3 regions of the Devosia sp. 919 genome follow, and region 1 is predicted to be linked to each of the others. Evidence: predicted binding sites of a transcription regulator. Region 1 holds the regulator's gene; each other region holds the start of a gene.
The links. Region 1 encodes PhoB, which activates phosphate uptake and scavenging genes when phosphate is short. Its sites were predicted from a motif close to TGTCATNNANCTGTCAT; they were not measured.
Positions count from the first base shown of each region.

Region 2: the regulator PhoB is predicted to act here: its motif matches at 2,807-2,823, upstream of HRQ64_RS09680 (alpha-D-ribose 1-methylphosphonate 5-triphosphate diphosphatase).
Region 3: the regulator PhoB is predicted to act here: its motif matches at 1,908-1,924, upstream of HRQ64_RS13000 (PhoX family phosphatase).

Region 1 is NZ_JABAOL010000001.1:2,867,661-2,872,384, reverse strand. It holds gene HRQ64_RS13935 (GNAT family N-acetyltransferase) at 1-1,002, opposite strand, end outside; gene phoB (phosphate regulon transcriptional regulator PhoB) at 1,108-1,809, opposite strand; gene phoU (phosphate signaling complex protein PhoU) at 1,906-2,613, opposite strand; gene pstB (phosphate ABC transporter ATP-binding protein PstB) at 2,642-3,424, opposite strand; gene pstA (phosphate ABC transporter permease PstA) at 3,507-4,724, opposite strand, start outside.
Region 2 is NZ_JABAOL010000001.1:1,995,147-1,999,870, reverse strand. It holds gene HRQ64_RS09690 (Hint domain-containing protein) at 46-846, opposite strand; gene phnN (phosphonate metabolism protein/1,5-bisphosphokinase (PRPP-forming) PhnN) at 953-1,501, opposite strand; gene HRQ64_RS09680 (alpha-D-ribose 1-methylphosphonate 5-triphosphate diphosphatase) at 1,498-2,646, opposite strand; gene HRQ64_RS09675 (cold-shock protein) at 2,971-3,186, shown strand; gene HRQ64_RS09670 (hypothetical protein) at 3,361-3,585, shown strand; gene HRQ64_RS09665 (hypothetical protein) at 3,697-3,918, opposite strand; gene HRQ64_RS09660 (hypothetical protein) at 4,262-4,501, shown strand; gene HRQ64_RS09655 (Crp/Fnr family transcriptional regulator) at 4,498-4,724, opposite strand, start outside.
Region 3 is NZ_JABAOL010000001.1:2,664,152-2,668,875, reverse strand. It holds gene HRQ64_RS13010 (TIGR01620 family protein) at 1-377, opposite strand, end outside; gene HRQ64_RS13005 (YcjX family protein) at 374-1,822, opposite strand; gene HRQ64_RS13000 (PhoX family phosphatase) at 2,014-3,993, shown strand; gene metA (homoserine O-succinyltransferase) at 4,035-4,724, opposite strand, start outside.

The sequences.
Region 1 (4,724 bases):
GAAATCGCCCACGCCCATATCGATGCTGCTGATCCCGGCGGCGATAAGATCTTCCACCAGCAGGAACATCAGGAGGCCCACAAGGCTGTATTTGGAGGCCGGCCCGTCCGTGTTGGAGTTGATGTATTGCGAATAATGACAGGGGGAATAGGTGCCTACCGCCGTCGCCACGATTTCCTCGGCGACATAAAGCGCATGGAGCGCTACGGCCGGCTTGTCCTCGCTGGCGCCGGCAATGGCCCCATCCCGGAACAAGGCGCGGAAGTGAGGCTCGGCAAAGACATTTGGCACGCCCATTTGCCGGAATCGCACGGAGCGATGCTCAAGGAAGGCCGCATGGACTTGGTCGATGTGCTCGAGCGTTGTGGCGCGGCGCAAAGTGACGGGACCTAGCGTTTCCTCGAGCCGGCGACGCCCGCGCAGGATATCGACCCGCCGCTTCTTAGGAAGCGTTTCGAGCATGGTGGGCGCAATGTCGGCATAATAGAAATGGTCCGGCGAAGGCTGATGGGGAAAGCTGAGCAGGGGATTGTCTATGCCTCGCCATTGGGCAGGCAGGTGCTCGAAGCTGAGCACATCGACGCCGGCCTCGTCTCGCAACCGGGCAAAGGCCCGGTTCAGCACGGGTCGGGTAAGAAGCGCCGCAGCATCGCGCCGAACAGGCATCCAGTCGCTGTTGCCAAAGGAGGAGCCGGGAATGGCCGCAAAGGTGCAGCCGGCCTTGCGGTGAAGATGCAAGGGAAGCAGGGCGGCGGGGCTGCCATCGAATTCGATCTGTAGGGTGACGAAGTCCGCATCTTCGAGCTGCTGGGCGCGGGCAATCTCGGCAATCCAGTCGAAGCGCTGGTAGGGCGTGAAGATCGCCTCGCGCTCAAGAGCGCGCCACGCCGGCTCGGCAGCGGCGAGGCCGCGCTGCAGGGTGATGCCGCCGCCGGACGTCGTGGAACCCGGAGCCGGCTGGTTGGCAAGCTCGTTGATCAGGCGTTGATCCGTGGTGGTCATGCACTGCCCCGCCGTTCCCTCAAGAAAACAGCGTTAGCAGCCGGCTTTTAACAAACCGCTTGAGCAGATCGTTACAAAATCATCAACAGGCGAGAGCAGGATCGCTCAGGCGGGCTGGGCGAAACGCTCGTCAAAGGCATAACCAGCGCCCCGCACCGTGCGGATCGGATCGGCATCGCGGCCCCGGTTGATCGCGCGGCGCAGGCGGCCGATGTGCACATCAACGGTGCGTTCATCGACATAAACCTCGTTGCCCCAAACGCCGTCGAGCAACTGCTCGCGCGAATAAACCCGGCCGGGATGGCGCATCAAATATTCCAGCAGGCGGTATTCAGTAGGGCCAAGATGGACGTCGCGGCTGCCCCGGCGCACCCGGTGAGTGGTGCGATCGAGTTCCAGGTCACCCAGCTTGAGCGAGGCGGTGACGAGATTTGGGCTGGCGCGGCGCAGCAGGGCCCGCACCCTGGCAACCAGTTCAGGCACCGAGAAGGGCTTGACCATGTAGTCATCGGCGCCGGTCGCCAAACCCCGGATGCGCTCTTCTTCCTCGCCGCGAGCCGTCAGCATGATGATGGGGATCAATGCGGTTTCCTGGCGGGCACGGAGACGCCGGCACAACTCGATCCCGGAAATCTCGGGCAGCATCCAATCGAGCAGGATCAAGTCGGGAACCTTGTCCTTGATATGCTCAAGCGCATCATTGCCGGTTTCGGCCGTGAGCACCGCAAAGCCCTCTGCCTCGAGATTGTAGCGCAGGAGGATCGAGAGGTCTTCTTCGTCTTCGACAACAAGAATTGTGGCTGGCATGGGTTACCCTCCAGTCGGGCTCATTGGCCCGATTGTTCAACTGCGCACTCCCTTTCCCTAGGGGCAGGGTGGCGCCAAAATAAACCTTGGTGCGTGCTATGCTTTGATTTGCGTGCGGTGCAGTTCCTGAACGTCGCCCGTAAGCTGCCGGCCGGTTTGCAGGTAGTAGGCCCGCTCGGCAATGTTGGTGGCGTGATCGCCGATCCGCTCGAGGCTTTTGGCGCAGAACAGGAGGTGGGTGCAGGTGGTAATGTTGCGCGGGTCTTCCATCATATAGGTCAGGAGTTCGCGGAAGAGCGATGTGTGCATGGCATCGACCTCGTCGTCGCGATTGCAAACCTCGATGGCAGCGGCAGCGTCGCGGTTCGAATAGGCATCGAGTGCGTTCTTGATCTGGCCCAGCACCAGCGCCGTCATGTTCTTGACGCCGTTATAGAAGGTGGGCTGCAGGTTCATGCCTTCGAGCTTGAGGGAGCGGCGGGCCAGTTGCTTGGCCATGTCGCCGACGCGCTCCAGGTCCTGGGCGACGTGGATCGCGGTGATGATGGCGCGCAGGTCCGAAGCCATGGGTTGGCGCCGGGCGATCATTGACACCGCCATGTCGTCGATGCGGCGCTGCATGTCGTCGATGCGCTGGTCGGCGATGATGGTGAGGTCGGCCAGTTCGCGGTCAAGCTTGAGCAGCGACTTGGTGCCGTTCTCGATGGCGAGTTCCACCATGCCGCCCATTTCCGCGATGGCCTGGGCAAGCGCGACCAGTTCGTCGCTGTAGGACGTTACGATGTGGTCTTTAGTGGCGGGCATGGCGTTTCCTCCGTTGGTGCCGGGCAAATCAGCCGATGCGGCCCATGATATAGTCTTGCGTCTGCTTGTGGACCGGGTTGGTGAAGATGTCTTCGGTCACCCCTTCCTCGATCAGCTTGCCCAGGTGGAAGAACGCGGTTTTCTGGGACACACGCGCTGCCTGTTGCATGGAGTGGGTGACGATCACGATCGTGTAGTTCTCGCGCAACTCATCGATAAGTTCTTCGATGATTGCGGTGGCGATCGGATCAAGGGCCGAGCAGGGCTCGTCCATCAGGATGACCTCGGGGCCGACCGCGATGGCGCGAGCAATGCAGAGACGCTGCTGCTGGCCGCCCGACAGACCGGTGCCGGGCTCGTTGAGGCGATCCTTGACCTCCTCGAACAGACCGGCCTTGCGGAGCGAGGAGACAACGATCTCGTCGAGATCGGACTTGTTGCGCGCTAAGCCGTGAATGCGCGGTCCGTAGGCGACGTTCTCGTAGATGGATTTGGGGAACGGGTTGGGCTTTTGGAACACCATGCCGATCCGCGCGCGCAGTTCCACCACGTCGAGCGCGGGATCGTAGATGTCTTCGCCGTCGAGCTTGATGGTGCCGCCGACTCGAGCGCCTTCGATGGTGTCGTTCATGCGGTTGATGCAGCGCAGGAAAGTCGACTTGCCGCATCCCGAGGGGCCGATAAACGAGGTCACCGCGCGATCGGGGATGTCGATGGAGATGCCGAACAAAGCCTGCTTGGCGCCGTAGTGGACGGTTACGTCCCGGGCTTCGATCCGGATAGGACGATCCAAGGCGGCAGACGGGTTCATGGCGCTAGTCACTGATTGTTGGGTCAACTTCACCTTACCGGCAAGCATGTCCATTTTCGATGTCCTTGTTGCGTGAGGTCGATCAGACGCGCTTTTCGAGGCGCGAGCGCAGATAGATGGCCGTGCCGTTCAGCACGATCATGACGCCGAGCAGCACCATGATGGCCGCTGCCGTCCGCGGTTCAAAGAAGTTGCGGTTCTCGTTGCCCTGCCAGAGATAGATCTGGACGGGCAGGGCGGTGGCCTGATCGAGCGGGGTAGCGGGCACCTGGGCCACAAAGGCCTTCATGCCGATCAGCAGGAGCGGCGCTGTTTCACCAAGGGCGTGGGCGACGCCCAGAATGGTGGCCGTGAGGATGGAGGGAAGCGTCACCGGCAGTACATGATGGAACACCATCTGCGTCTTGCTGGCCCCCATGCCCAAGGCGGCTTGGCGCAGGGCGGGGGAAACGCCCAGCAGCGCGCCACGGGTCGCGATGATGATGGTGGGAAGCGTCATCAGCGTCAGCACCAGACCACCAACCAAGGGAGCCGAGATGGGCAGGTGCATGTAGTTGATGAAGACCGCGGCGCCGAGCAGACCGAAGACGATGGAGGGCACGGCGGCGAGGTTGTTGATGTTGACCTCGATGAAGTCGGTCAGCCGCGACTTGGGCGCAAATTCCTCGAGATAGATCGCCGCGGCGACACCGATAGGAACGGCCAGGACGATCACGATCAGCATCATGTAAAGGGAGCCCACAAAGGCGCCCAGCAGGCCCGCGGAGGCCGGCGCGGCGCGGCTATCGGCATTGGTGAACAGTGACCAGGCAAAGCCATTGGTGACGGTGCCGTTCGCCTCGAACGCATCGATCACGCTGCGGGCGGCCGGTGACAGCTGCTGCTGCGCATCGCCGAGCGAGCGGTTGATGTTGCCCTTGATCCAATTATCGGCGTTGGCCGAGGCGAGAACGTCCACCGGCACAGTGCGGCCAAGCAGCGCTGGATCGGCAACGAACATCTCCCGGAGTTGATGGCGGGCATTGGTTTCCGGAATCGAGAGGAGTTCGCGCGAGGTGATCTCGGTCCCCGGCGGCAGCTTGGCGAGCAGCGCGGCCTCTAGGATGCGGTTCCAGTTCAACAAAGCCAGTTCACGCCGCCAGCGCAAATCCGCCGCCTGATATTCCGCGGGCGAGGCGAATTCGCCCGCCACGGGCGCAGGGCCGACATCGATGATGGCGGGATCGAAGAACACCTCCAGATGCAGGTTGGACTGGACGAAAGCCGGGATCCCCTTGCGGGTCACATCCACGAACAGGAG
Region 2 (4,724 bases), 870 kb from region 1:
GCGCACTTTGCCGGGGGATTGATGCGCAGCGAGGCCCCTGCCCGCTCAACCGGCCATTTGGGCGCGGGCGGCGAAGCGGTCATGGGCGCGCATGGAGGCGTCGCGCAGATCAAGACCCCAGCCGGTGAGCCAGCGCCTGACAGAGGCGAGGGCACGGTCGCGGCGGCGACCATAGCGGATGACGCGGGCGTATTTGGCGGTGATTGCAGTGTGCGGGCCGTAGAGAAGCGCATACTCGGCGGCATTGTCGAACTGGTCACGGCCATTATTGGCGAGGAGGGTTTCGACCGCAACGCCATTGGCAAAGATCACCTGATGCTCGGCCAATTCGATGTTGAACAGCTCGAGTGTGGGGGAATGATCCCAGGGCTCTTCCGTAATGGTGGTGCCGTTGATGAGTTGATAGGCGGGGATCAGCACGCCGTCGAGAAAGAGGCTGTGTTCGCGCGAGACCAGCAGGTCGCGACTGGGGACATTTCGGGCCATGGCCGAGCGGCGGATGCGAACCGGCCGCATCGTGAGCGACCAGCCGGCGGCGGGACGATGGCGCAGGCTGCGCCCGATCCATTTGACGGGCTGAGTGCCGGAAGCGGTTTGCACGAGATCGCCGATCCGCAGGGTTTCGACGGCAACAGTGCCCTTGGCGGTCCCGATGCGCGTGCCGGGCAGGAAGCAGGAGACGGCGTCAGTGTCGGCGGCCCCACCGCCAATCACGGAGCGGGACCGGGCGCTGCGCCGGTGCCCGCCCGACCCGCAAGCTGCGAGCGAGCCGGCCAGGAGCGTAGCGGTGAAAGTGCGGGTTGCCTTGGCGAGAAACTCACGTCTGCCGATGCCAGGAAGATCCATGCTGCTGCCTACTCTCGTAACTACAGAACACTGTATAGAGGTGCAGAATCACGCACAGTTAAACATTGGAGTAAGCTGGACTTTCCCGTACTTACTATAGCTTAGTTCACCGCCCGCCGAGCTCTTGCAGCAGCGTCACGAATTGAGCGCCGGCAACGGAAAGCTCACCCGAATTGTCAATGACGACGGCGTTGGCGGGCACGGTGTTGCACTCGATGCGGCGCGCGAGGCGTCGCTCCACCGAGGCCGGTGATTCCCGGCCGCGGCGCAGGAGCCGCTCGGCGATCACCGGGCGATCAGCCACCACGGAGACGACCACCGCGGTGGGATAGCGCTGCAGCAGCGCTGGCAACACGCCGCGGGAGAGATTGGCGACGACGACCCGGCCACTGGCGAGTTCATGTTCCAGCGCGACCGGAAGACCGTAGCGCAGGCCGTGGGCAGCCCAGCTAAGCGCGAAATCGCCGCGGGCTTCGGCGGCCATGAAACCTTCGGGATCAAGCGTGTCGTGATCCTCGGCATTGCCATCGGCGCTGCGGGTAACGACCCGGCGCACGAAACAGATCTTATCGCCCAGCCGATCGCGGGCGAAGCGGATCAGACTGTCCTTGCCGACGCCACTGGGGCCAACAACGGCGACGAAGGTGCCGGTCATACCACCCGGCGACCTTGGCGCCACACGGTCAGGACGATCGGGATGCCGTCTTCGATGCGCAGATGCACCAGGTCGGCGCGCTTGCCGACGGCGATCTCGCCACGGTCATCAAAGCCGATGGCGGCGGCCGGACGCTTGGTGACCAGTTGCACAGCCTTGGGCAAGCTCACCCCTTCGGGGCCGTCGGCGAGGGCAAAGGCGGCCTGCAACATGCTGAAAGGGATGTAGTCCGAGGAGATGATGTCGAGCAGGTCGGCGGCGGCCAGCGCGCGGGCCGAGACATTGCCTGAGTGGGAGCTACCGCGCACCACATTGGGCCCGCCCATCAGGATCGCCATGCCCGCCTCACGGGAGGCGCGCGCCGCATCCAGCGTGGTGGGAAATTCGGCAATATGGGTGCCGAGCGTCACTGCTTCTTCCACATGGTCTGAGGTCGCGTCGTCGTGGCTGGCCAGCACGATGGCGCGGCTTTGGCACAGATCGGCAATGGCGCGGCGGTGGCGGCCGGCAAAGGTTTGCGATTCGATGTTGCGCCGCGTGGTGAACTCCTCGAGCGCGGCGTCGCTGAGCTTGAGCTTGCCCTGGTAATAGGACTTATAAACCTCTTCCTTGACGAACTGGCGCTGGCCCGGCGCGTGGTCCATCAACGATGCCAAGCGCACCTGGGGATCGTCCATCACCTGCAAAAAGCTCTCAAGGCAATCGGGTGCGGAAACCTCGCAGCGCAGATGGACGTGATGTTCGGCGCGCAGGCGCCCTGCCCGCGTCCCCGCCGCAATCGCCCCGGCCAGAATGCGCGACTCATCCAGGCCGACATCGGCGTGCTCGTCGGTGCCAACGCGAATGGCATCAAGCACGGTGGTGATACCCGAAGCGGCGATCTGGGCATCATGGGCCTGCACTGCCGCGACAGGGTTCCAACGCACGCGGGGACGCGGGGCGTAATGGGTTTCGAGATGGTCGGTATGGAGTTCCACGAGACCGGGGATCAGGTAGTCCCCCTCCAGATCCGTGCCGGATGCACTTATGGTGCCGATCTCGGCGATATGCCCGTCCACAACACGAAGGGAACCCTGGATCACCTCATCGGCCAGCACCATACGTGCATTGTTGAGAACAAGGTCTGCCGGGAAGGCTGTGGTCATGGAAAGGTCCGCAGTGAAAAGCCGGAAGAAGGCCGGAATAATATGATGGTAGTTGGGCCGCCGGCATGTCGCCAGCCTTTAAAGCGCCAGCCGCTTCCCGGGGCCTAACTGGCCCGGTTTGGCGCGGCGGACATGCGGCCTTGCTTTGAACACCATTGACTGTCATACAAGGGTTACACGTTTACAGCCAATCGTCGGCTGCCTGATCTTCCGGTTCTCCGGGCCCTGGCTCCCTTCTCTTTCTTGCGAACGTTATCACCCTTGCGCATGTCGCCCAAGGGAGCGCTCGCTTGCATGTGCTTCGGGCTTTCAAAGGACTTCATCATGGCAACCATCAATGGTACCGTAAAATTCTTCAACACCACCAAGGGCTTCGGCTTTATTTCGCCTGAAGATGGCAGCAAGGACGCTTTCGTCCACATCTCGGCAGTAGAGCGTTCGGGCCTGCAGGGCCTGTATGAAAACGACAAGGTTTCCTACGAACTGGAAACCGGTCGTGACGGCAAGGTTTCGGCAGCCAATCTGTCGCTGCTGAGCTAAGCCCAAGACTTTAGCACCGGGGTGCGCCGCCTGGCACATCCCGGTGTTTGTTTTGTTCCAGGCGGGAGTGCTCTTGTGTCGGCTAACTTGAAAAGTATCGCAGTGCCAATGAAGCGCAGCCGGGGTTCCGCAGCTGCTGCCCCTGTGCCTGCGGTGACTGATAATGTTGCGCCGATGGCCCGTAGCATCCCTGCCCCCGTTGCCCGCCAGGTCAACCATCTCTACAGCACCGGCGATCGGCTGATGCTGCTGAGCAATGTGCGCGCAGGCAAGGCGGCGACGCCATGCGTCGTGCTGCGCCTGCTGCCGTTTGAAGGCCGCGAATTTCAGTACCGCGTCCACGATGATTCCGACGGTCGCGAGCGCGTCGTCGCCGAGGCTGATCTGCAGGGGCTTTAAGCCCGGGCCTGCAGAGGGCTCCGCCCCGATAACATCCAGTGCCGTGCTGTTCAGCGCCTTGCAGGCTTCTGCGGGGCGCTTTTGCCGTTGGAGCGCCGGTCCGGGCCAGCGCTAAACCGCGCCGGCCGTGCCTGGTGCCTGCAAGAGGCTGCGGGTGTGGGGATCGGAAAGGGCGGCATTGAGTGCCTCGGCCAGCAGCCGGGCATTGAGCGACATCGCTGCCGTCATCCCAAAGCGCTGCTCGAGCCGCGACACTGCTTGCGCCGTCACCGAATCGGCTGATGCGGGTTGCTCGTCGAGAATGGTCTGCATGGTGTGGGGTAGCAGGTGCATCGTATCGGCCCCGGTGCGTTGCCTCGGCACAGTGCGCTTTTGGCGGTTCGGCGTCACCCGCAAGAGTTGCGAAACCATAAGTTGCCCACAGGAAAGCCCAAGCTGGGCAAAGCACCCGCGGCGGCGAGCACCGCTTCGGAGCCCCTTTATTGGTATCACTTTGCGGCTCACGATTGCTTGACCTAAATCATGGGCAGTGGCCGGATTTCACGATAGGAGAATAATCAGGACCTTAGCCGCACAAGCTTGCTTGGCGTGGTGCAAAGACCCGAGCCCGGCACAGGTTAATTCAGCAACTGGCCTGCTCCATCTTCGTTGACGGGCTACACAGGGTGCCTTTGTGATGCAGCGCTTCTTTTTCGACGTCGATGACGGGAGCTTCCACGAAGACTCGGAAGGCACGAACCTGCGCGACGAACAGGCCGCGGAGGATGAGGCTGTGAAGGCGCTGGCCGAGATGGTGCGCGATTTGATTCCCACCTCGCCGCCGGGCAGCATCACCATGTGGGTGCGAGACGAGCACCAGGAGCGACTGCTGGAGCTCTCCATCAGCTTGACGATCAAGCGGCCGGGCCAGGCTTAGCGCCTGCGGGTCTCGTGGAGGTAATAGAGGTAGGCGGGTTCGAACTGCGCGAGGTCGCGCAGGGCGGGCCAATCGAGCACGGTCGCCTTGCCCCCCTCCAGGCTGACCAATCCGCGCTGCTGCAGGGCCTGCAAGCTATGGCTGGCAAGGACAATGCTGGCGCCGATCACATCGGCCACTTCGTCCTGGCTTAGCGGGAAGGGAAAAGGCCCGCCTTCGAGGT
Region 3 (4,724 bases), 200 kb from region 1:
CGGAGGGCATCGAGGACGCGCAGGCGGCGCAGGGCGAAGACTTCGCGGGCCGCAAGGGCGATGACGGCCATAACGAAAATCGCGAGGGCAACCAGGCCCGCATAGCCCAGCCAGAGATTGCTGGCGAAGAGATCACGGATCAACCGATCTGCGGCCAGGCCCAGCCCCGCTGACACCAGGATGCTGCCGGCGCCCCAGGCGAGCTTGCCCCAAAAACCCATCGTCTTGATCGGTGGAGCAACAAGGTCTTCCTCAAGGCTCGGATCGAACTGGGGCTCGGCGACGACAACGTCGGCCGGAGCAAAGGCGCGCGGCGCGCGGCTGAGTTCGGGCGTCTCACTGGGTTGATTGGTGGGATAAGCGACCGGGCGTTTCATGCCAGACGGTCTCCCAGCAGGAAGTCGAGAGCCCGGTCGAACCGGATATGGGGGAGCACCACGTCGCCGCTGGAATTATGCTCGAGGTTGCGCGGCGGGGTGAAGCGCAGGAAGTTCAGTGACACCGGCCCGCCATCGGCAAAGAGGGAATCCGGACGGGCGGGCAGATCGCCCGGGAACAGCGCGATCTCGGTCATGCCATCATAGCGGGTGCCATCGAGCTCCTCGCCGGCCATGGGGGTGCCGATGATGGTCGGCAGGGTTTCACCGCCTTCGGTTATCGTGCCTTCGCGGGTGGCGCGGATGGCTGCGAGGGCAATCGAGCGCGATTGCGCCCCGGCAAAGCGCGCCCGCTTGCTGGCATCGGCGACCAGGCGGTTGAGGATGGCTTCGAGCCGATCGTGGCTGGTGTGATGGACGTGATCGGCTTTGGTGGCTGCAAACAGGATGCGATCGATCTTGCGGGTAAAGGGACGCAGCAGCGGGTTGGTTTCGCCCTGCCGGAAGCAGGAAAGCACAGCCGTCAGTGCCGTCTCGAGATCGGCAACGGCAGCGGGTCCCGCATTGAGGGCGCGCAAGGTGTCGACGAGGACGATCTGGCGATCGAGCCGGGCAAAGTGCTCGCGAAAGAACGGGCGTACCACCTGGTCCTTATAGGCCTCATAGCGGCCCGCCAGCATGGCATAAAGGCTCGAGCTGCGCGCCCCAGCAGTCAGCGGTAGCGGCGCAAAGGTCAGGGCGGGCGAGCCTTCGAGGTCGCCGGGCAGCAGGAACCGGCCTGGCGGCAAGGTCGATAGCGCATCGTCCTCGCGGCTGCGGCGCAGATACTCAGTGAAGGCGGCGGCCAGCCGTTCGGCCTCCAGGTCGTTAGCCGCCGACATAGGGTCAGTGGCGGCCAGTAGTTCCAGGAACGGGCCGGCCTGGCGGAGCGAAACAGGCCGCTGTGCGCGCTCGAGCGCTTCCCGGCTCCAGTCCTCAAAGCTGAGCGCCAGCAGCGGCAGGTCCAGCAGCCACTCGCCGGGGTAATCGACAATGTCGAGGTTGAGCGTGCGCGCGCCTCGCATTCCCGACAGCCAGCCGGCCGACTGGTATTTCAGCACTAGCCGCAGTTGCGAAATACGCCGGGTCCCTTCGGGCCAGAAAGGTTCGCGGCTGGTGAGGGATTCCAGATGCTGCTCATAGGCAAAGCGCGGGATGGTGGCTTCAGGATATTCGGCCAGCCGAGCACCGATGAAGCGCCCCTCGGCCATAACCGCAAAACCGGGAAGGCGCCCGCCGGTGAGGAGGTTATGCACGAGGGCGGTGATGAAGATGGTCTTGCCGGCGCGGCTGAGGCCTGTCACCCCCAGCCGCAGCGTTGGAGTGAAGGCCCCCGTCGCGGAATCGGCCAGATTGGCGAGAGCGATGCCCAGTTCGTCGACAAGGGTAGTGGGCGATCCTGCCACGCGGCTGTTCTCCGGTTCGGCTGCGAACATAGGGTGTTGTGCGGCCCGTTCAAGCCGCTGGGCAGATCACCTGGCGAGCCGCAGCTGTCACCGAACTGTCGTTCGGCCGTCGCGCAACTTTCAGGATGGCTGCTTACAGCTTGGAATGGTTCAAATCTATCCGCGTTCCAGGCTTGTTGAGGAGCTCATCCATGAACGATCAATCCCCTTTCCGAACTTCGCAGCTTGAGGCCGTCGACACAGCGCCACGCAACCCGACAACCAACCCCACTATGGGGGAGTTGATCAGCGCCCGTTTCTCGCGTCGTGGCTTCCTGCAGGGCTCGCTGGCGGTGTCCGCTATTGCCGCAACCATCAGCCCCCTTGCCTTGATGACGGCGGGGAAGGCGAAGGCCGCGGGAGGGTCAGCATTCAACTTCACCGAGGTTGAAGCTGGTATCGACGAGACACACCACGTAGCCGAGGGCTACGACGCCGATATTCTGCTGCGCTGGGGCGACGCCTTGTTCGCGGACGCGCCCGAGTTCAATCCCGCCGCCCAGACGGCGGACGCTCAGAGCCACCAATTCGGCTACAACAACGACTATGTCGGTTATATCCCATTCGACGACTCATCCGAGCACGGTTTGCTTGTGGTCAATCACGAGTACACCAACCCGCACTTGATGTTTCCCGGCATCGTGGAAATCGTGGAGGGCGAGATCACGACCAAGCCGCTCACGAAGGATCAGGTCGACATCGAGCTGATGGCGCATGGCGGCACAGTGGTGGAAATCCGCAAAACGGATGGCAAGTGGGCCGTGGTTAAGGACGGAGCACTCAATCGTCGCATCACCGTCAACACGGAAATGGAAGTCACTGGTCCCGCCGCTGGCCACGATCGCCTCAAGACCAATGCGGACCCCACAGGCACTAAAGTCTTTGGCACCATCAACAACTGTGCCGGCGGCGTAACCCCCTGGGGCACCTACATCATGGCCGAGGAGAACATCCACGGCTACTTTGCCGGAGAACTCGCTCCCGACCACCCGGAAGCGGCGAACTACAAGCGCCTCGGCATCCCCGAAGGCTCTTATGAGTGGGCCAACTATTATGACCGGTTCGATCTGTCCAAGGAGCCCAACGAGCCCAATCGCTTTGGCTATGTTGTTGAAGTCGACGTCATGGATCCCAGCTCCATTCCCAAGAAGCGTACCGCGCTGGGCCGCTTCAAGCACGAGGGTGCAGAGTCCATCATAGCCAGGGATGGCCGGGTAGTGTTTTACCTCGGCGACGACGAGCGCTTCGACTACGTTTACAAGTTCGTAACCGCTGGAAAATTCAATCCGGATGACCGAACGGCAAATATGGACCTGCTCAACGAGGGCACGCTTTATGTCGCCAAGTTCGCTGAAGATGGCACTCTGGTCTGGATGCCGCTCGTGCAGGGCGAAGGCCCCCTCACGCCCGAGAATGGCTTTGCCAGCCAAGCGGATGTGGTGATCGCAACGCGGCTTGCTGCCGATCTGCTCGGGGCTACCAAGATGGATCGTCCTGAGGACATTCAGCCCAATGGCATCAATGGCAAAGTGTACGTGATGTTGACCAACAACACGAGGCGTGAGGCTGGACAGGAAGACGCCGCCAATCCGCGAGCCAAGAACGCTTTCGGCCACATCATCGAGATTGGCGAGACAGACGGCGACTTTGCGGCGACTACCGGGACCTGGGATGTCATGCTCAAGTGCGGCGACCCCTCAGTCGCCGAAGTTGGCGCTACATTCTCGACTGCGACCACGGCAAATGGCTGGTTTGGCATGCCCGACAACTGTGCGGTCGATGCTGCGGGGCGCCTCTGGGTTTCCACCGACGGCAATAATCCGTCGGACACCGGTCGCACCGACGGCTTGTGGGCCGTAGACACCGAAGGCGATGCACGGGCGACCTCCAAGCTGTTCTTCCGCGTCCCGGTAGGCGCCGAGATGTGCGGGCCATTGTTCACCCCGGATGACGAAACCGCCTTTGTCGCCGTACAGCACCCCGCAGATGGTGGTGAGGACTGGGAGGGCTTTGGCCGCGTCTCGTACTACGAGGATCTGTCCACGCGCTGGCCGGACTTTGAAGACGCCATGCCCGTGCGCCCATCTGTGGTGGTGATCACCAAGCAGGGTGGCGGCAAGATCGCCGTATAGGCTAAGTGCGGGGAAGGCGCCTTAGCCTTCCCCGCACTTATTTAGTCCTCCGGCGTGCCGATGTTGCTGAGATCATATGGGGTAGTCTGGTAAATCTCGTTGATCCAGTTCTGGAACAACAGATGGGCGTGACTGCGCCAACGGTTTTCGGGTTCGGCAGATGTGTCGCCGTTAGGGAACAAGTTGGCCGGAGGCGGGGTGTCGAGGCCGGCCTTGCGGTCGCGCTCGAACTCGTCGGCCAGCGAGCGGTTGTCGTATTCCAGATGATTGAGGAAATAGACCGCGCGGTGCTGCCGGTCGCCCAGCATGCTGACCCCGATCTCGCGATTGTCGATCAGGATCTCGAGATTGCTGCCAAGGGTGGTGCGATCGATGTCATTGTAGCGCGACACCGGGATCATCGGACTATCGGAGAAGCCGCGCAGGAACGGCGAGCGCGGGTTGACCACCCGGTGCCGGAACACGCCGAATGCCTTGCTGTCCATGCGATAGCGCCGGGCGCCATGGAAATGGTGCAGCGCCGCCTGCGCGCCCCAGCAGATGAACATGGTGTGGTGGACGTTGGTCTGCGTCCAGTTCATGATCTCGACCATCTCACGCCAATAACGCACCTCTTCGAACGGGATATTGGCGATCGGCGCCCCCGTGACGATGAAGCCGTCGAACTTGCGTTCGCGCACCTCTTCCCAGGTCTGGTAGAAGCTATTGAGATATTCTTCGGAGGTGTTCTT